Rhodospirillum rubrum ATCC 11170: one gene and its partner. The protein of the gene in region 1 interacts with the protein of each later gene in a pairwise test. Links are inferred from orthologs where the notes say so. Each region holds a gene or a part of one and is shown on either strand. Other genes may lie near its edges.

The links.
Region 2: the proteins of queC (region 1) and tuf interact in binary tests that used the Escherichia coli proteins (3 or more experiments, as listed by UniProt). The link is inferred for Rhodospirillum rubrum ATCC 11170 from one-to-one orthologs.

What each region holds. Positions count from the first base shown.
Region 1 is NC_007643.1:2,261,711-2,271,680, forward strand. Bases 3,000-5,797 are described here. They hold queC (7-cyano-7-deazaguanine synthase QueC), read left to right. Parts: upstream 3,000-3,934; coding sequence 3,935-4,660; downstream 4,661-5,797. Other genes in these bases: RRU_RS10135 (phosphoribosyltransferase domain-containing protein), read left to right, coding at 3,000-3,217; RRU_RS10140 (HAD family hydrolase), read left to right, coding at 3,214-3,900; RRU_RS10150 (IMP dehydrogenase), read left to right, coding at 4,666-5,797. Also shown: RRU_RS10120 (FUSC family protein), read left to right, coding at 1-1,366; RRU_RS10125 (DUF1656 domain-containing protein), read left to right, coding at 1,363-1,572; RRU_RS10130 (efflux RND transporter periplasmic adaptor subunit), read left to right, coding at 1,569-2,471; more of RRU_RS10135, read left to right, coding at 2,663-2,999; more of RRU_RS10150, read left to right, coding at 5,798-5,823; RRU_RS10155 (7-carboxy-7-deazaguanine synthase QueE), read left to right, coding at 5,826-6,533; RRU_RS10160 (O-methyltransferase), read right to left, coding at 6,605-7,273; RRU_RS10165 (TetR family transcriptional regulator), read left to right, coding at 7,272-8,006; RRU_RS10170 (transposase), read left to right, coding at 8,006-8,362; purB (adenylosuccinate lyase), read right to left, coding at 8,375-9,676; RRU_RS10180 (adenylosuccinate synthetase), read right to left, coding at 9,673-9,970. UniProt on the Escherichia coli protein: Catalyzes the ATP-dependent conversion of 7-carboxy-7-deazaguanine (CDG) to 7-cyano-7-deazaguanine (preQ(0)).
Region 2 is NC_007643.1:3,124,194-3,134,288, reverse strand. The notes cover bases 6,667-9,589. They hold tuf (elongation factor Tu), read left to right. Parts: upstream 6,667-7,494; coding sequence 7,495-8,685; downstream 8,686-9,589. Other genes in these bases: nusG (transcription termination/antitermination protein NusG), read left to right, coding at 9,458-9,589; secE (preprotein translocase subunit SecE), read left to right, coding at 9,256-9,453; rlmB (23S rRNA (guanosine(2251)-2'-O)-methyltransferase RlmB), read right to left, coding at 6,667-7,048. In the rest of the region: RRU_RS14015 (GNAT family N-acetyltransferase), read left to right, coding at 1-296; parE (DNA topoisomerase IV subunit B), read right to left, coding at 316-2,313; RRU_RS14005 (acyl-CoA thioesterase), read left to right, coding at 2,438-2,890; RRU_RS14000 (hypothetical protein), read left to right, coding at 3,117-3,488; RRU_RS13995 (alpha/beta fold hydrolase), read left to right, coding at 3,495-4,289; RRU_RS13990 (type II secretion system protein), read right to left, coding at 4,286-5,074; RRU_RS13985 (hypothetical protein), read right to left, coding at 5,117-5,362; RRU_RS13980 (hypothetical protein), read right to left, coding at 5,637-5,870; more of rlmB, read right to left, coding at 6,131-6,666; more of nusG, read left to right, coding at 9,590-9,988. UniProt on the Escherichia coli protein: GTP hydrolase that promotes the GTP-dependent binding of aminoacyl-tRNA to the A-site of ribosomes during protein biosynthesis. May play an important regulatory role in cell growth and in the bacterial response to nutrient deprivation.

The DNA of each region.
Region 1 (9,970 bases):
GCGTCGCGAGAAGCGGCGCCTGATCCATGACCGGCTTGCCCGGCTCCTTCCGCTCGCAACCGAGATCGAGGAGCGGATTCACTGTCTCGGCGCCGGGGGCTATCAGGCGCCCGAGGATCTGATCGACCTGCTCGGCGCCGTCGGAACCTGGATCGCCTCTGTCGATCTGGGCGAACGGGAAGGCGGCGCGATCGCTCTGATCGCCCGCGCCCGCTTGATCCAGAAACGCCTCGGCGCGGACGCCGCGATGCCTGGCGACAGGCTCGCCGCCAATCTCGCCGGTCATCTGGCCGAGATGATCGGTCTGCTTCGGGACTGCGATCGGCTTGGGCAGACCATCGCGACCGCCGACCGCCCGCGCGAGAGGGCCTCGCTCCACGGGCCCCGGCGGGCGAAGGGCTATGTCTATCATCGTGATCCCTGGATGGCCGGCCGGGCCGCCTTGGGCGCCATCGTTGGCATCCTGATCGGTTGCGCCTTCTGGATCTGGTCGGCCTGGCCGGAGGGCGGAACGGCCGTCTCGATTTTCGGCGTATGCTGCACCCTGTTTGGCAATGTCGACGCGCCAGTCCCCAACGTCCTCAAGTATATGGTCGGCTTGATCTATGGGGTGGCGATCAGCCTCGCCTACAACTTCGTCATCCTTCCCCAAGTCACGGACTTCGCCGTTCTTGTCGCGGTGCTCGCCCCGGCGTTCCTGTTCGCGGGCTCTCTGCAAGCCCGTCCCCCAACGACCTTCCTGGCGCTTGGCATCACCCTCACCATTCCGATCCTCTCGGGCCTGGGCACCGCCTATGCCGGCGACTTCGCCGCCTCCCTCAACACCGTCATCGCCGTCTTTATGGCGATCGGATTCGGCATGGTGAGCATGTCCCTGTTCCAGACCATACCAGTCGATGCGGCGATCACCCGGCTGCTTCACTTAAGTCGGAGGGACGTCAGCCGACGGGCGCTCGGGGGGGCGCCCAACGAAGCGCACTGGACGAGCCTGATGATCGATCGGACGGCGCTGCTCCTGCCCAGAGTGCGCGCCTCCCGGAACACCCATTGGGACCTCCTCGACGATACGCTGCGCCATCTGCGCCTCGGGCACGCCGTTGGTCAGCTGCGCAAGACGATCCCGCAGCTCAAGGGCGAAGTGGGCAACGAAGTGAACGACCTTCTTTGCGCGATCGCCGCAGGCTTCAGCGCCAAAGCCCCGAGGGGACCGGTCGATCCCCTCGAGTTTGATCGGCGCATCGACACGGTGACGACGAGGGTCGCGGGCAGCGCGATCAAGACCCGCTTGCGGGTGCTCGATCTGCTCCTCGACCTGCGATTCGCGCTCGGATCTAGCAACACGGCGGACGGGACTCCCACCCCATGATCGTTGATCTCACTCTTGGCGGCGTCCTTGTTCCCGGGCTGCTGGGGCTCGCGCTCATCGCCCTCGTCGCCACCATCGCGGTGATCCGCCTCCTCTCCGTCGCCGGCCTTACCCGCCTCTTCGTGTCGCGGCCGCTCGTCGAGATCGCCACCTTCGCCCTCATTTACGCTCTGCTCGTGCGGCAGTTGTCATCGATCGGACTATGACCTTGAAGCCTGTTCTCTCCCTGCTCGGCCGCTATGCCCTGACGCTTTGCCTCGTCGCCGGCGCCACCCTCATCGCGTGGGAAGCCTGGAGCCGCTCCGAGCGGACTCCCTGGACACGCGACGGGCGGGTGAGCGCCGATGTCGTGCGGATCGCCCCGGAAGTCTCCGGCACCGTCAGCGCCGTACCCATTCGGGATAATCAATATGTCCATCGCGGGGACATTCTCTATGGGATCGACCCCGAGCGGCTGCGGCTCGCGGTGGCGGTGGCGGAGGCCGACCTCGAAGCAAAGCGCCAGGATATGCTCGTTCGTCAAGCGACGGCGCGGCGGCACGGTCAACTCCGCGATGTTGTATCACAAGAAGCCGTCCAGCAAGCGGGCGGAGCGGCGGCGGTGGCCAGCGCCGCCTATCAGGCCGCGCTGGCCACCCTCGATCTGGCCAAACTCGACCTCGCCCGCGCGACCGTGCGCTCGCCGGTCGATGGCTATGTGATCAATCTGCGGCTGCGGCCCGGCGACTACACGACAGCCGGCGTGACGACGGTCGCCGTCCTCGACGCCGCCCGATTCTGGATCACCGGCTATTTTGAGGAGACCAAGATCGGACAAATCCGCGTCGGCAGTCCGGCGCGGATCAGGCTGATGGGCTTTGATCGGCCGGTGTCGGGCCATGTCGAAAGCATCGGTCACGGTATCGAGAACGGCAACGACGCGCCCGGCCCTCTCGGCCTGCCCACTGTGGCGGCGACCTTTTCCTGGGTGCGTCTCGCCCAGCGCATCCCGGTCCGCATCCACGTCGATCAGGTGCCTCTTGATGTCGCACTGGCGGCAGGCATGACGGCGACCATCGAGATCATCCCGGCGGCCGGCGAGCCGGCCGTGGGGAACCGGCGCTGAAAAACGCGCGTCCCTTCCTCTGCGTCCCCCCGCTCGCGACCGACCCGACGCCAAAGCCTCGGGAAAACGCCCATGCCGATTTTTGTTAAAAAAAGCCACCTCCCATTGTATTCCCTGATTGGTTGTCTTAGGTAAATTTACGTATCTTAGATTGCTCTTTAGGGCGAAGATCGTCCGGCAAGGGAGGCGATATGGCAGGCGATCGCGAGTTATGGGCGCGGCGGCGGTTGATCGCCTTGGGATGGGATCAAATCGGCGCCGGGATCGACGGTCTCGAAGCCGATCTGCGGCGGACCGGGACCACGCCCGACGCCATCCTGGGCATCGCGCGCGGCGGGCTGGTGCTGGCCACCGCCCTGGCCAACCGCTTCGCCGCCCCGCGGTTTGGCATCGTTTCGGTGATCCGCAACCAGACCGCCGGACCGTTCGCCCACCGGGGGGCTCCCGCTATCGCCTGGGTCGCCCCCGGCCTTGAGCTGTATGCCGACCAGGTGGTGGTGGTCTGCGACGATATCGCCGGCGATGGCGGCACCCTGCGCGCCGTCGCCGCCGCCCTCGCCCCGGTCCGGCCGCGACGGATCATCAGCGCCGTTCTGGCGCGCAACCGCGCCTGCGCCGAACCGCCCGACCATTGGGCGATCACCGTCGATGACTGGGTGCTGTTCCCCTGGGAACCGCCCTCGGCCGAGAGGGGCCTGCCGGTGGTCGCCGCCACGCTTGACGGCTCGGGGGAGGCGGGACGATGAACGGGCTGGCGGCGATGATCCTTGATCGCGACGGGACGACGCTCGACTTCAGCGCCATGTACCTCGCCTTCATGAACGGCCTTTATCAGCGCGCCGGCCTTGAGGCGCCAAGCGCGGCCGACCTGCTGCGCTATGAAACCTGGGAGCGGATCATCGCCGGCGAGCTGTGGATCGGCACCCAGCGGGTCCTAGACATCGTCGATGACATTCCGCGCCGCCACATGGATCACGGCCTGCTTTTCCCCGGCGTCGCCCAGGGATTGCGCCGGGCCCGGGCCGATGGCCTGCGCCTTATCCTGGTCAGCGCCTGGGTGGGAAGCGCGGCCACCCGCGCCTTGCTCGCCCGTGAAGGCGTGCTTGACGCCTTTTGCGCCGTCTGGACGGCCGATGACCTGGGCGATCTGCCCGCCAGCACCTCGCCGGTACCGGTCAAGCAGATGCTCGTCGAGCGCGCCGTCGCCCACCTTGGCGTCGATCCCGAACACTGCCTGATGGTCGGCGATTCCCCCGATGACATCCTGGCCGGCGCCCGCCTGGGAATGCGAACGGCGATGGTGCGCACCGGCAACGGCGCCCGTTTCGCCGATATCATCCTTCCCGCCCCCGACCTTGTCGCCGACAGCCTGACCCAATTGCTCGCCCGGCTTTATCCGCCCTCCCCCCTCGCCTCCCACGCTCCGTAATTCCCTCCGTTCTCTGTCGCCAAGGAGTCCCCCCATGCCCCACTCCCCAACGCAGCGCCGCGCCATCGTCTTGGTCAGCGGTGGCCTTGATTCCACCACCACCCTGGCCATCGCCCAGGCCGAGGGCTTCACGGTCAACGCGCTTAGCTTCAGCTACGGCCAGCGCCATGCCGTGGAACTCGAGGCCGCCCGCCGGGTCACCCAGGCCTTCGCGGTGGAGCGCCATGTCATCGCCACCATCGATCTCCGCCAGTTCGGCGGCTCGGCCCTGACCGACAGCATCGGCGTTCCCAAGCAGCGGTCGCTGGAAACCATGGGCGCGGGCATCCCCGTCACCTATGTGCCCGCCCGCAACACCGTGTTCTTGTCCTTCGCCCTCGCCTGGGCCGAGGTGCTGGAGGCCAACGACGTGTTCATCGGCGTCAATGCCCTCGATTACAGCGGCTATCCCGATTGCCGGCCCGAATATATCAGCGCCTTCCAGACCATGGCCAATCTGGCGACCAAACGCGGCGTCGAGGGAACGGGGGTTCTGACGATCCACACGCCGTTGATCGCCCTGACCAAAGGCCAGATCATCCGGCGCGGCCTTGATCTGGGGGTCGATTACGCGCTCACCCACAGCTGTTACGACCCCTCGGCCGAGGGTGAGGCCTGCGGCACCTGTGATTCCTGCCTGCTGCGCTTGAAGGGCTTCGCCGAGAACGGCCTGGAGGATCCGGTGCGCTATGTCGGGGCGCGGTCACGGGCGGCGGGGTGAGCGCGATGATCGAGGGATTGCGCAGCGGCCTCAGCTTCGACGACGTGCTGCTGGTTCCCGGGCGGACCCGGGCGCGCAGCCGCGCCGATATCACCCTTGCCAGCCGCTTCTCCCGGCGCATCGCCTTGGCCTTGCCGCTGGTCTCGGCCAATGTGCCGTGGTGCACGCAAGCGCCGATGGCGATCGCCCTGGGCCGCTTGGGCGGGCTGGGCGTTCTTCACCGCATGTGCGCCATCGAGGATCAGGAACGTCAGGTCGCCCTGGTCAAGGCGGCGCCCGTCGATGGCGAAGACGCGGCGCGGGCAACCGTCGATGACGGGGGCGCCCTAATCGCCGCCGCCGCCGTCGGCGCCAAGCCCGAGGATCTGGAGCGCGCCGACCGCTTGGTGGCGGCGGGCTGCGACGCCCTGGTCGTCGATATCGCCCATGGCCATGCCGATTACGCCCTCGATACCATCGCCGCGCTGAAAAGCCGCCATCCGCAAATTGATGTCATCGGCGGCAATGTTGCCACCGCCGAGGGCACGGCCGATCTGATCGCCGCCGGGGCCGATGCCATCAAGGTCGGCATCGGTCCGGGCGGCATCTGCACCACCCGGCGGGTGGCCGGGGCCGGGGTGCCGCAGATGACGGCGATCGCCGATTGCGTCGGCGTCGCCCGCGCCCGGAACGTGCCGGTGATCGCCGATGGCGGCATCCGCTTCTCGGGCGATATCGTCAAGGCCCTGGCCGTCGGCGCCGCCTCGGTGATGCTGGGCAGCCTGCTGGCCGGAACCGATGAAAGCGCCGCCGTCTTCATCGACCACCAGGGGCGGCGCTGCAAGGCGACCACCGGCTTCGTCACCCTCGGCGTCGGACTGACCCGCAAACGCCTGCGCGGCGAGAAGATCAACGCCGAGGATCTCGACGCCTATGTCGCCGAAGGGGTGGAATCGACCTTCGAGGCCTCGGGTCCGCTGGCCCGGCTGATCGGTCAGCTTGCCGGGGGGATACGCTCGGGCGTCAGCTATGGCGGCGCCCTGAGCATCGCCGAACTTCAGGACAAGGCCCGCTTCATCCGCGTCAGCGAAGCCGGGCGGGCGGAAAGCCGCCCCCATGCCCTGGACCGCGCCCCCGCCCCGCCCCCCGATTACGCGAGGCTGTTCGTCGAGGAGGAGGCCTGAGCATGTTCGGCCGGAACCCTGCGCGCGGCCCCGACCCCGGCGATGGTGAAAGCCTGTGGATCCAGGAAGTTTTCTACACCTTGCAGGGCGAAGGGCCGTTTTCCGGCCAACCCAGCGTCTTCGTCCGCACCGCCGGCTGCAATCTGCGCTGCGCGTGGTGTGACACGGATTTCGAATCCTCGGCCTGGAAACCACCCTTGCCCGAGCTTCTGGCCGTGATCGACAGCCGCCGTCCCCGGGTTTGTGATCTGGTGGTGCTGACCGGCGGCGAGCCGCTGCGCCAGGAGGTCGGCCCGCTGGTCCGCGCCCTGCTGGCTCGGGGCCTGCGCGTGCAGATCGAGACCAATGGCACGCTATGGCGCGACCTGCCCTTCGGCCCCGGCCTCAGCATCGTTTGCAGTCCGAAGACCCGCACCCTCGATCCCCAGTTGGTGCCCAGGATCGACGCCTTCAAATATGTGATCGCCGCCGGTGAAACCGATCCCACCGATGGCTTGCCCGCCCTGTCCACCCAGCACCCCGGGCGGGCCGAACGCCTGTTCCGCCCGCCCCCCGGGGTACCGGTGTTCGTCATGCCGCGCGACGACCATGGAACACCCGCGCGGCCCGGCCGGGGCGAAGACGATAACTTGGCCGAAGCGGCGGCCTCGGCCCTGCGCTTTGGCTATCGCCTATGCGTCCAGGTCCACAAAATCCTGAAGATCGCCTAGGTGTTCCGTCCGGCGGACGGGGACACGATCGCGCGGGATCGCGCAGTGCCGTCATCGCACGGTATTCAGTTTCAACCGATCCGCTGAGACAGTTCGATTTCTGCTCCGATCGATGTGGACACATAGCCCTGGTCGGGAGCACGCACGAGGGAGAGATAGTCTGGGCTGTGATCGGCGTTATCGGCGACAATAATCGCCCCCGGCCGCAGACGGCCTCCCACCAAGCGCAGGATGTCGGGATAGAGGGCTTTGGCACCATCCAGAAACAACAGGTCGATGCGCTCGGGCAGACCCTCGGCCAGGGTCCGTAGCGCATCACCTTCGCGGATCTCGACCAGATCGGCCACTCCGCCCGCGATCAGATTATCCTGTGCCCGCGCCGCCTTGGAGGGTTCAAACTCAGTGGTGATCAGATGACCGCCGCCATTGTCACGCAACGCTGCGGCCAGATGCATGGTCGACAGGCCGAATGAGGTGCCGAACTCGACGATGCTGCGTGCCCCGCAGCTTCGCGCCAGGATGTACAGCAACCGACCGGTCTCTTTCGACACGGCGAGGGGGGCATTCTTCAGCCGGGAGTAGAAGTCGGCATAGTCGGTCCTGCTTCGCATTAATCGCGCCAGTTCTTCGGCGGAAACGTTTGCCAGAGCCGGATCGGCGAGCGGCGACGTCGCTGCCGCATCTTCGAACAAGCGCTCCAACAGAGGGGCAAGCGGGAGGGTGGTCAGGGTATTGTTCATGTCGATCTCCGATCCAGGGTCGACGCATCCTTGCGCCGGATCAAAAATACGACTAAATCGTCATGTTTCCGATTCGCATTGGCCAACCCCCATGACCGATCATCGAAAACCTCTGATTACTCAGCGAAAACAGCCCCGTCAGGCCCGCTCAAACGATCTGGTTGCCGCCATCCTGGAGGCGGCGGCTCAGGTTTTGACCAGGGACGGCGCTCATCGTTTCACCACCGCCCGGGTGGCCGAGAAAGCGGGAGTCAGCGTCGGATCGCTCTATCAGTATTTCCCTAACAAGGCGGCGATCCTCTTCCGCCTTCAGAGCGACGAATGGCGGCAGACATCCGAGATGCTGCACACCACTCTGGGGAATGCGGAGAAACCGCCGCCCGAGCGACTGCGTACCCTGGTTCACGCTTTCATTCGTTCGGAATGTGAGGAGGCAGCGACGCGCCTTGCGCTCAGCGATGCCGCCCCCCTTTATCGTGATGCGCCCGAAGCGCGGCAAACGCGTGAGGCGGCACAGCGCATGGTCCAGACGTTTCTCCGCGAGGCGCTGCCGGAGGCCGCCGAGTCCACGCGGGCTTTGGCTGGCGATCTGATCACCATGACGCTGGCCTCCGTGGGAAAGCAGTTTTCGAGCGCGCCCCGCACCCCCGCCGAAATCTCCGCTTACGCCGATGCGCTGGCTGACATGTTCTGCGCCTATCTGGGACTCCTGAACGGTCGCGACAAAGGCTGATCTGTCCCACAGGGAACAGAGCGGCCCCTTCGCGCCTCTATACGGAATACGAATGGTCTGTGATCGAGCCTTTGCTGCCGAACAAGCCGCGCGGGGGTCCGCGCATCGATGACCGGCGGGTCCTCAATGGAATTCTGTGGCGCTTTCGCACCGGATCGCCGTGGGCGGAGATCCCCGAGCGCTACGGCCCGCCGACCACCTGCTACCTCGCCGACAAGGGTTATGACAGCAACGCCATTCGCGCCCTGGCCGCAGAGAAACAGTTCCGGGGTATTGCCACTCGTTACGACAAAGACCCGCTCAATGTCCTTGCAGCCATTAAACTCGTCGCCCCGCGGATTTGGTGTCAGCCGTAATGAGTCCACGGCCTAACCTTCCTCTCCCCCCAGGGCGCGGTCGATGGCGATAGCGGCGTGATCGAGGAAGGCCAGCGGGTCATCAAGCCCGGCCAGGGTGTCGGGGGTTATCGCCTGGGGCAGCTCGGGATCGGCAAGCAGCCGCTCCAGGAACGAGGCGCCGCCCGTCGCCGCCGCCAGGGCGTGGCCCTGGACCAACCGATAGGCGGCCTCGCGGCTCATGCCGGCGCCCACCAAAACGAGCAGGGCCTTTTGCGACCAGCAGCTTTGGCCATAGCGCGCCAGATTCTCGGCCATGCGCTCGGGATGGACGGTCAGGCCCTCCACGATCGCGGCCAGACTGTGCAGGGCGTAATCAAGGACAAGGGTGGTATCGGGCGCCACCACCCGTTCGACCGAGGAATGGCTCATATCGCGCTCATGCCACAGCACCATGTTTTCAAGCGCCGGGACGACGCCGGCGCGCACCACGCGGGCCAAGCCGCAGAGTGTTTCGCAAAACAGCGGATTGCGCTTATGGGGCATGGCCGAGGATCCCTTCTGGCCGCTGGGAAAGGGCTCCTCGACCTCGCCGATCTCGATGCGCTGCAGATTACGGATCTCGGTGGCCAGCCGCTCGACGGCGCCGGCGATGACGGCAAGGACGGCGAAGAAAACCGCGTGGCGATCGCGCGGCACCACCTGGGTGGCCGCCGTTTCCACCGCCAGCCCGAACTGCGCGGCGACTTGCGCCTCGACCTTCGGATCGACGGTGGCATAAGTGCCGACGGCGCCGGCGATCTTGCATACGGCGATTTCCCGCAAGGCCCAGGCCAGCCGCGTCCGCGCCCGCTGGAATTCGGCAAGATGGCCAGCCAGTTTCAAGCCGAAGGTGGTGGGCTCGGCGGCCATGCCATGGGTCCGCCCCAGGCAGGGCGTGCGGCGGTGGCGGCGGACCTGGTCCTCCAGGGCGGCGATCATCCGCGCCAACCCGTCCTCAAGGATCGCGCCGGCCCGGGTTAGTTGCAAGGCTAGCGCCGTATCAAGGATATCCGACGAGGTCAGGCCGTAATGGAGATAGCGCCCCTCCTCGCCCATCTGGTCGGCGATATGGGTCAGGAAGGCGATCACCTCGTGGCGCAGGGTGGCTTCCAGCCGGTCGATCGCCGCGCTGTCGATGCGGGCGCGGCGGACGGCCAGGGCGGCCTCGGCCGGCACCACGCCCAGGGCCGCCTGGGCGTCCAGCACGGCGGTTTCGATCTCCAGCCACAGCCAATAGCGGCTTTCGCGCTCCCAAACAGCGGCCATCTCGGCCCGGCGATAGCGCCCGATCACCGTTCGCCCCGCCGGTCCAGGATATCGAAGGTATCGGGACCGGTGCCGATCAGCGTCACCGGGGCGCGGCAGGCGTCTTCGACCTGGTCGATGAAGGCGCGGGCGGCGCGGCTCAGGCGATCAAACGGCCGGCCGCGACACTCGGGATCGATGCGATCAAGGAAGGTCAGGGCGATATCGGTCGGGGCGTTGATGCGGGCGGCGCGCCCCGCGGCGGCGAAATCGAAGGTGCCAACCCGGCGCGGCCGGCCGGTCACCGTGCCCTGTTCAAGGAAGCCGCGCGCCTCGATCTCG
Region 2 (10,095 bases), 860 kb from region 1 along the record:
GCGCCGGCGGCCGCGCCCTGGGAACGGGGGCTTTGGCTTGGCGGGGGGCTTTCGTCGAGATCAAGCGGATGTGGGTCGATCCCGCCGCCCGCGGGCTTGGCCTGGGCCGACGGATGCTGGGCGCCTTGGAAACCCTGGCCCGCGCCGAGGGCGCGGCGGTATTGCATCTGGAAACCGGAGTCCGCCAGCCCGCCGCCCTGGCGCTGTATCGCTCGGCCGGCTTTGCGCAAACCGGCCCCTTTGGCGATTACCACCCCGATCCCTTGAGCCTGTTCTTTGTCAAAGCACTGGCATAAAGGACCGGGGCGCGGCTGATCAGATATCGAGGTTTTCGGCGAAGCGGGCGTTTTCCTGGATGAAGCGGAAGCGCAATTCGGGTTTGCGGCCCATCAGCTCCTCGACCAGCTTCGCCGTTTCGCGGGCGTCTTCGCGATCTTCCTCGGTCTTGCCGCCCGGCACGGTCACCCGCAGCAACTGACGGGTGGCATAGGCCATGGTGGTTTCGCGCAATTGGGCGGGGGGCATTTCGCCCAGGCCCTTGAAGCGGCTGATCTCGACCTTGCCCTTGGTCTTGAAGACCGTCTTCATCAACTGGTCCTTATGGGCATCGTCGCGGGCATAGACCGAGGTGCCGCCCTGGGTCAGGCGGTAGAGCGGCGGCATCGCCAGATAGAGATGGCCCGCCGAGACCAGGGCTGGCATCTCGCGGAAGAAAAAGGTCATCAGCAAGCTGGCGATATGGGCGCCGTCGACATCGGCGTCGGTCATGATCACCACCTTGTCGTAGCGCAGATGTTCCAGATCAAAGGCGCCCCGGGTGCCGCAGCCCAGGGCCTCGGCCAGATCCGACAGTTCCTGATTGCCGCGCAGCTTGTCGAGCGAGGCGCTGGCGACATTGAGGATCTTGCCGCGCAACGGCAGCACCGCCTGGGTCTGGCGGTCGCGGGCCTGCTTGGCCGAGCCGCCGGCGCTGTCACCCTCGACCAGGAACAATTCGGTGCCCTGGCGGGTCGAGCGGGTGCAATCCGACAGCTTGCCGGGCAGGCGCAGCTTCTTGGTGGCGGTCTTGCGGCTGGTTTCCTTGGCCTGACGGCGGCGCAGGCGTTCGTCGGCGCGCTCCAGGGCATGGGTCAGCAGCAGATTGGCCGAATCGGGGGCGCCGGTCAGCCAGTGATCGAAGGGATCGCGCAGCGCCTGTTCGACCAGCCGGGTGGCTTCCTGGCTGGCCAGTTTTTCCTTGGTTTGCCCCTGGAACTGCGGGTCGCGCAGGAACATCGAGAACATCACCGCCGCGCCGCCGACCACATCCTCGGCGGTCAGGGCGGCCGCGCCCTTTTTATTGCCCGACATTTCGGCAAAGGAGCGCAAGCCGCGCGTCAGGGCGTTGCGCAGGCCGGCTTCATGGGTGCCGCCCTCGGGGGTTGGGATGGTGTTGACGTAGGAATTGAAGAACGGTTCGTCGTCCTCGGGCCAGCACAGCGCCCATTCCACCGTGCCCATGTCGTCGGGCAGATTGGCGGTGCCGGCGAAGGTGCGTCCGCCAACCAGCGGCCGGTTGGCCAGGGCGTGGCCCAGGTAATCCCCCAGCCCGTTGGGGAAGTGGAAGACATCCTCGGCCGGAACGCCGGCGTCATCGGGCAGCAGCTCGGGGGCGCAACTCCAGCGGATGCGCACGCCGCGAAACAGATAGGCCTTGGACCGGGCCATGCGATGGAGCAGGGCCGGTTTGAAACGGGCGCGCGGGCCGAAGATCTCGGCATCGGGATGGAACCGCACCTGGGTGCCCCGGCGATTGGGCGCCGGTCCGATCTTCTGCAAGGGACCAAGCGGCGCGCCCCGGCAGAAATCCTGGGCCCACAGCGTGCGGTCGCGGGCGACCTCGACGCGCAGGCTGTCGGACAGCGCATTGACCACCGAGATGCCGACTCCGTGCAAGCCGCCCGAAACCTTATAGGCGTCGCCGCCGAACTTGCCGCCGGAATGCAAGGTGGTCAGAATGACCTCGAGGGCGCTTTTGTCGGGGAAGCGCGGGTGCGGATCGATCGGGATGCCCCGGCCGTTGTCGCGCACGCAGACGGATCCATCGACGGCCAGATCGATATCGATGACCTGGGCATAGCCAGCCACCGCCTCGTCCATGGCGTTATCAAGGATTTCCGCCACCAGATGATGGAGGGCGCGTTCGTCGGTTCCGCCAATGTACATGCCGGGGCGCCGACGCACCGGTTCAAGCCCTTCCAGCACTTCGATGCTGCGGGCGGTATAGGCGTCGGCCGGTTGGGCCGCCGCCGCGTCTTGGAATAGGTCGGACATGGCGCCACTATAATCAGGCCGCTTCCAACGGCAAGGGCCTCCCGTTCGATGCCCCGGTGATAAAGCGTTCCGGCGCCGGTCATCCGACCCCGGCTTTTTTCGATTTTTCAGGAGTTCGCCGTTCATGAGTTGTACCGATGACGCCACCACTGGCGCTTGCCAAGTCGACCCCGGGGTGGAGGCTGGCGACGAACCGCGCGGCACGGTGTCGATCCGCACCATCGCCATGCCCGCCGATACCAACCCTTCGGGCGATATTTTCGGCGGCTGGCTGATGGCGCAGATGGATCTGGCCGGGGGAACCCACGCCCGCAAGGCGGCCGGCGGCCGGGTGGTGACGGTGGCGGTGAACGGCTTCTCGTTCCATCTGCCGGTGAAAGTCGGCGACGAGGTGACCTGCTATACCGAGATCATCAAGCGCGGCCGCACCAGTTTGACCCTGGATGTGCAGGCCTGGGTCTGCCGGCAGGACGGCGGCGCCAAGATCAAGGTGACCGAAGGCGTCTTCGTTTTCGTCGCCCTGGATGCCGAGGGGCGGGCCCGCCCCCTGCCGCCCGTCGTTTCCTCTCCCCGCTAACCTCCAGGGCCGCCCCCTCGGGCGCGGTAGCCGGTGGCGCACCCCGGAAATCCATGGGTTTCCGGGGAGTCGGGCCCGGGGAGGCGGGCTGCGGAAGGCGTTTGCGAAGGGGCTGGAAATATGGTTCCTTGCCGACCGGGTGATGGACCATCGACGACCCACGCCACGCTCGCCCGGCTATCACGGGGTGAAACCGGGTGGGTGAAACGCAATCCGAGGTGTTTTGATGATTCGTAAGGTTTTGGTGCTCGCGGCGTTGATCGGCGCTCCGCTTCTGATGCCGGGCGCCGCCTGGGCGGCCGAGAAATGCGACACGGTCGGCGTTTATGGGGCGATCGCCCTGGTGGTGTGTCCCCACGTCAACGACCCCCCGGCGCTTGAGCGGGCCGGACGCGAGGCCTGCGCCCCGATCAATGTGCGCGGGGTGTGCAACGCCTGGATCTGGAACAAGGCCGACCGCGCCGCCCGCGCCCTGCCGATGACCGATCGCCAGCTTGGCGCCGTCACCGCCCTGTGGGTCAATAAGCAAAACACCCTCAAGGTCTGCGCCCGCGATGGCTGCTATGGCGGCCAGACCCGGAAAACCGGCAAAAAATAGACGCCGATGACCGTGGATCTCGCCGCCCAATGCCTGGGAGAGGGGCCGCCGCTGGTGGTGCTCCACGGCCTGTTCGGATCGGCGCGCAATTGGGCGGGAATCGCCCGCCGGCTGGGCGATCGCTATCGGGTCCATGCGCTTGATCTGCGCAATCACGGCGAGTCGCCCTGGACCGAGGCCCTGGATTACCCGCTGATGGCCGGCGATGTGGCGGCCTATATCGAGCGCGAGATCGGCGACGGCCCCGCCCCGGTGGTGGTGGGCCATAGCATGGGCGGCAAGGTGGCGATGACCCTGGCCCTGCTTCACCCCGGGCGGGTTGGCGCCCTGGTGGTGGCCGATATCGCCCCGGTGGCCTATCGGCCGGGCCTGGACGCCTTCGCCGAGGCCATGCTGGCCGTGCCGCTGGCCGGACTCGCCCGCCGCTCCCAGGTCGAGGCCCTGCTTGCCGACAGCATCCCTTCCCCGGGCATCCGGCGTTTTCTGGCGCAAAATATCGTTGAGGACCCGGCGGGCGGCTTGCGTTGGCGCTTGAACCTCGAAGGTCTGCGCCGTGAAATGGCCACCCTGGCCGGCTTTCCGGCCTTTCCCGCCGATCGGACTTTCAGCGGGCGCACCCTGGTGGTGCGCGGCGCCCTGTCGGATTATGTCGGCGAGGCGGAGCGGCCGGCCTTTGAGCGGCTGTTTCCGGGCTATCGTCTGGCCACCCTCAAGGGCGCCGGCCATTGGCTGCATTCGGAAAAGCCCGAGGCCTTCGTCGATATCCTGCGCGGCTTTCTTGGCGCGCCCGCCGCCCCTTAAAACGCCCCCGGACCATCGGGGCGGCAGCCGGCTTCCATCATCAACACCATCCAGGGGCGCCAGCGCAGGCGGTCGTCGAAGCGCTGGCCGTTGGGGCCGGCGGGATCGCCCGGATCGGCGCTTACCCAGGGGGCGGGGATGGGGCCCGGCGAGGGGGTTAGCCCGGCATTGACGCGTTCGGCCAGCGAGTCGCCGTGCGGTTGGCCGGGAAAGGCCCTGCCATCGGCCAGGATGGCGCCGAAGCGATTCGGGCCGTGGCTGATCAGCACGAAAGCCGGTGTGGCATGGGGAAGCGGCGGCGCCGCGGCCGGCGGATTGAGCGCCAGGGTGCCGGCCGCCCGGGCGAAGGCCTGAGCGGCCGGCGCGCAATCAAGAGGCGGATAATCGCCAGCCCACGAGCGTCCGCCCAAAGCAGGGGCGGCGAAGGCGGGATCGATGGCATAGGACAGGCGCGCTCCCCAGCCGTCCACGGCATCGGCGCCGGCAAGGCCCAGCGACGCCCAGGGGACAAGACCGATCTTGCGGCACCAGGCGCCATCTTGCCGACCGTCGCCGCCCTCGCGGGCCGCCGGGCAGGGCAGGGCGCCATTGGTCAGAACGATGCGGGTCAGGGCCGCTTCGACCCGGTCGAAGGCCAGGGCGGTGCGCAGATCGGCCGTGCGCGCCCGCAGCGCGCCGACGGCGGCCAGCCCGCCCCCGGCCATCACCCCGAGCAAGGCCAAGGCCACGGCCATTTCCATCAGGGTGACTCCGCGACGGGCGGCGGAGCGCAGGGGCGAAAGCACGGCGGAGAGGGGGCGGCGCGGACCGGACGGCACCACCGGGAGTCAGTGGCGCAGCAGAATCAGAACAATCCCGACCGTGGCCGCGAGATTGAAGCCAACCATCCATTTCAAGACGGCCATATCCGTGTGGATCGGCGCGACTTCTCTTTGCAGTCCGGTCTGTGTCACCACCGACTCATGCAAGGCCGCCTCAAGCGCCACGGTATGGGCTAGCGCCTGATCCTCGGGAATACCCGAAGCTTTCAGGGTCTCAAGGTAAGTCAGGCGGTCGAAGGTGGTGGTGCTCATGGACAAAAAATCGCCCTGAGCCCTGGCGATGTCAAGACCGCCCCTTGCGCTCCTCTAAGGATCGCCAGGGCGGCGAACGGAAAAGGGACCCAGGATTTTCCTGCTACCGCTCTGTCTAATCGACTCTTAAGAAAAGTCTCCGCGTTAAAGGATTTTCTCTTATGCGGTTTTCTTCAGTGCCGTTTCGCCCACCGTTCATGCCAAAGGGCGGCCCCCCATCCGAGCAAGGCGACGATCACGGGAAGAACCACAAAGGCGAAAAGCTGAGTGTTGGTCATGACTTCAGCCCTTTCAGCACGAGGCGCGCCGACAAATGGAGGGCGAGCGCCGCCCCGATCCATAGAATGGCCCCAAGGACCAGGACCGCAAGGGGTACATGGACATCTCCCCCCGCGTTGTAGAAGACGGCGGCGATAGGAGCCAGAACACCCAGGGCGAAACAAGACGAGGCGGCGGTATTAAGTGCGGTCGCCGTCAGTTTGGTCTGCTCATTGGCGATCAAGCTCATAGGAGACCCATCAATCGAGGCTATCCCTTGTTTCTCACGCCTTCAGGGACCGGTCCGGGCGTGGTTGCCACCGCCTTAGGATGTAAAAAAGGACGGCGCTTTTCAAGACACCGTCCTTTTTCTTATCTGGTGCCGGATACAGGATTCGAACCCGTGACCCCCTGATTACAAATCAGGTGCTCTACCAACTGAGCTAATCCGGCGTCATGCCCGCCTGCGCCCTTCATAAACGCAAAGGGCGTGGGCGGGCAAGGGGGTGATCAGGGGCGCAGGCCGCGACCGCTGAGTTCGTAGAAGGTCACGGCGGCGGCGTTGGACACATTCAGGCTTTCAACGCCGCTATCCATCGCCAGTTTGACCAGCAGATCGCAGTGATCGCGCACCAACCGGCGCAGGCCGGCGCCCTCGCTGCCCAGCACGACGACGCAACGCTCGGGCAGGGCGGCCTCGGCCAGGGTGGTCTCGGCCGAGGCGTCGAGGCCGGCGCACCAGAAGCCGTGCTCCTTGAAGGTATCAAGGGCCTGGGACAGGTTGATGGCGCGGACCAGCGGCACGCGTTCCAGGGTGCCGCTGGCCGATTTGGCCAGGGTGCCGGTTTCCTCGGGCGAATGGCGGTCCTGGACGACGACGGCGCGGATGCCGAAGGCGGCGGCCGAGCGCAGGACGGCGCCGATGTTATGGGGGTCGGACACCTGATCGAGGATGGCGACCACCGAGGGACCGGGGATGCGGGCGATCTCCTCGACGGTGGGCTGGGACAGCGGCGCCACCTTGAGGGCCAGACCCTGGTGGACGGCGCCCGGCGGCACCACGGCTTCGATCGCCTCGCGGTCGGCGGGCTCGACCGTCGGCCCGCCCTTGGGCAGCCCCTCGGCGGCGCCGGCGAGGGCGAGCAAACGCAGGGCTTTGCGCTCGGGGTTCTGCAGGGCGGCCTCCACGGCGTGGCGACCAAACAGCCACAGACCGCCATCGCCGCGCCCTCCAGGGCGCTTGCCGCGGGCGGCGGGCTCGGGGCGGCGCGAGGCCCCATCGGCTTCGCCGCGCGGCGCGGGCGGACGGGGCGGGCGGGCGGTGGAGCCGGCACCGGCGGCGGGGCGGGGGAGGGGACGACCGGCCGGCGCCGCGGAGGACTCGGTCGAAGAGGGGGCGCGGGATGGGCGGCGCGGCGGGCGGGTCATGGCGGGCTCCGGGTCGCGGGGAGGGGAAAAGGGTGGGGAAGGTGCCCCATCGCAAGCCCCCTGTCTGCAAAGAAAGAACATCGGACACCACTTTATCATTGACACCGCGAGGCTGTTTCCATATTTCATGTCCTCCGCCGCCGGGGGCCGGATTAACGGGTCTTGCGGAGGGGTGGTCGAGTGGTTAAAGGCACCGGACTGTAAATCCGGCGGGGTAACCCTACGCTGGTTCGAATCCAGCCCCCTCCACCAACCGCTCCGTCCCCCGGTGGCGCGCCTGCGGGTGTAGCTCAATGGTAGAGCCCCAGCCTTCCAAGCTGGTTGTGTGGGTTCGATTCCCATCACCCGCTCCATTCCGTTCCAAGGCCCCTACGTTTAACGCCGCCCTCTCAGAAGCCGTTCGGTCGGGTCGGGCAACCGCAACCATAGAAGGTACGGGATCGAAGATGTCGAAAGAAAAGTTTGCGCGGACGAAGCCCCATTGCAACGTCGGAACGATTGGTCACGTTGACCATGGCAAGACGTCGCTGACGGCTGCGATCACGAAGGTTCTGGCCGAAGCGGGCGGGGCGACGTTCCAGGCCTACGACCAGATCGACAAGGCGCCGGAAGAGCGTGCGCGCGGCATCACGATTTCGACGGCGCACGTTGAGTACGAGACGGAAGCGCGTCACTACGCCCACGTCGACTGCCCGGGCCACGCCGACTATGTGAAGAACATGATCACCGGCGCGGCGCAGATGGACGGGGCGATCCTGGTGGTTTCGGCCGCCGACGGCCCGATGCCGCAGACCCGCGAGCACATTCTTCTGGCCCGTCAGGTCGGCGTTCCGGCCCTGGTGGTGTTCCTGAACAAGTGCGACATGGTCGACGACGAGGAGCTGCTTGAGCTGGTCGAGCTTGAGGTCCGCGAGTTGCTGACGAGCTACGACTTCCCCGGCGATGACATTCCCATCATCAAGGGCTCGGCTCTGGCCGCTCTGGAAGACAGCGACCAGAAGCTTGGTCACGATGCCATCCTCGAGCTGATGAAGGCGGTGGACGATTACATTCCGCAGCCCGAGCGCCCGAAGGACAAGCCGTTCCTGATGCCGATCGAAGACGTGTTCTCGATCTCGGGTCGTGGTACGGTGGTGACCGGTCGCGTCGAGCGCGGCATCGTCAAGGTTGGCGAGGAAATCGAGATCATCGGTATCCGCGACACCCAGAAGACGACCTGCACCGGCGTCGAGATGTTCCGCAAGCTGCTTGATCAGGGCGAGGCCGGCGACAACATCGGCGCGCTGCTGCGCGGCACCAAGCGTGATGACGTCGAGCGCGGTCAGGTTCTGGCCAAGCCGGGTTCGATCACCCCGCACACCAAGTTCAAGTGCGAGGCCTATATCCTGACGAAGGAAGAGGGTGGCCGTCACACGCCGTTCTTCTCCAACTATCGTCCGCAGTTCTATTTCCGCACGACCGACGTGACCGGGACGATCGAGCTGCCGGAAGGCACCGAGATGGTTATGCCCGGTGACAACATCGGCATGACGGTACAGCTGATCGCGCCGATTGCCATGGACGAGGGTCTGCGGTTCGCTATCCGCGAGGGTGGCCGTACCGTCGGTGCCGGCGTCGTCGCCAGCATCGTTCAGTAAGACGCCTAAGCCATCCAGCCAGTCCTTGTCGGGTCTGGCTGGATGGCGCGTGCCTTGGGGCTGGGCAACCGGGCGCGGCTAGCGGATGGATCAAGAAAGTCCTTGATCTCCTTGTGCCGAACAGGTATATGACCCAGCTCTCCCGGCCAAGACCGTCCGGGGGTTTTTTATCGGGGCCTGGCCCTGGTAGCGTGTGGAAGTCCTTTGGCTTCTTTAGGGTTTCGGGGGCGCTCATCGTCCCCGTGTTGGTTTCGGAAGTGGTGGCACTTTCGATGTTCCCAAGGCGCCTCGCGCCTTTGGAATGGACCACCCGGATGATCCATCCGGGTTTTCCGGCCGCTGGAGGGGTGTAGCTCAACTGGTAGAGCACCGGTCTCCAAAACCGGGGGTTACGGGTTCAAGTCCTGTCACCCCTGCCAACGGCCGTGACGTGCCGCCCGTGAATTCCGCCGGAGATCGCCTGTCGTGATCTCCGTCCGGTGCCGTCCTTCGGCGCCACGGCTTGCCAAGGGCAGGCCCTTTTCGGAACAATCGCCGATCCGGCGAAGTCCCGCAGTTTGGAAGGTCAGGATGCCGAGGACCAACCCAGGTCAATTCGTCCGCCAGGTCCGCCAGGAAATCGGCAAGGTGACCTGGCCGTCGCGCAAGGAAACCGTCATCTCGACGGTCATGGTTTTCATCATGGCCTCGCTGGCGGCTGTGTTTTTCCTGTTGGTCGACTGGATCCTGGCCGAGGGCGTTCAGTTCATCTTTGGTTTGGGAGGTTGAGCGCGTGACCGCCCGCTGGTACGTCATCCATGTCTATTCCGGTTTTGAAAACAAGGTCGCCCAGTCCATTCGGGAACAGGCGATCCAGAAAGGCATGGACTCGCGGATCGAGGAAGTTCTGGTCCCGACCGAGGAAATCGTCGAGGTCCGTCGCGGCGCCAAGGTGAACGCCGAGCGCAAGTTCTTCCCGGGCTATGTCCTGGTCAAGATGGACCTTTCGGACGAGACTTGGCATCTGGTGAAGAACACCGCCAAGGTCACCGGTTTTCTGGGCGGTCGCGGCCGCCCCTCGCCGATCAGCGACCGCGAGGCCGAGCGCATCTTGCATCAGGTGCAAGAGGGCATCGAGCGGCCCAAGCCTTCCATCACCTTCGACGTCGGCGAACAGGTCCGCGTCTGCGATGGTCCCTTCACCAGCTTCAACGGCATGGTCGAGGACGTCGACGAGGAGAAGGCCCGGCTCAAGGTCTCGGTTTCCATCTTCGGGCGCTCGACGCCGGTGGAACTGGAATATTCCCAGGTGGAGAAGGTCTGAACGGACCTTCGGACACGCCCCATTGGTCGCGGCGCTTCCCCGGGAGGCGCGCGGCGGCGATGGCGCAACGTGGGAGGCCCGCCCCTTAAAGTCCTTGGGGCGCCGTA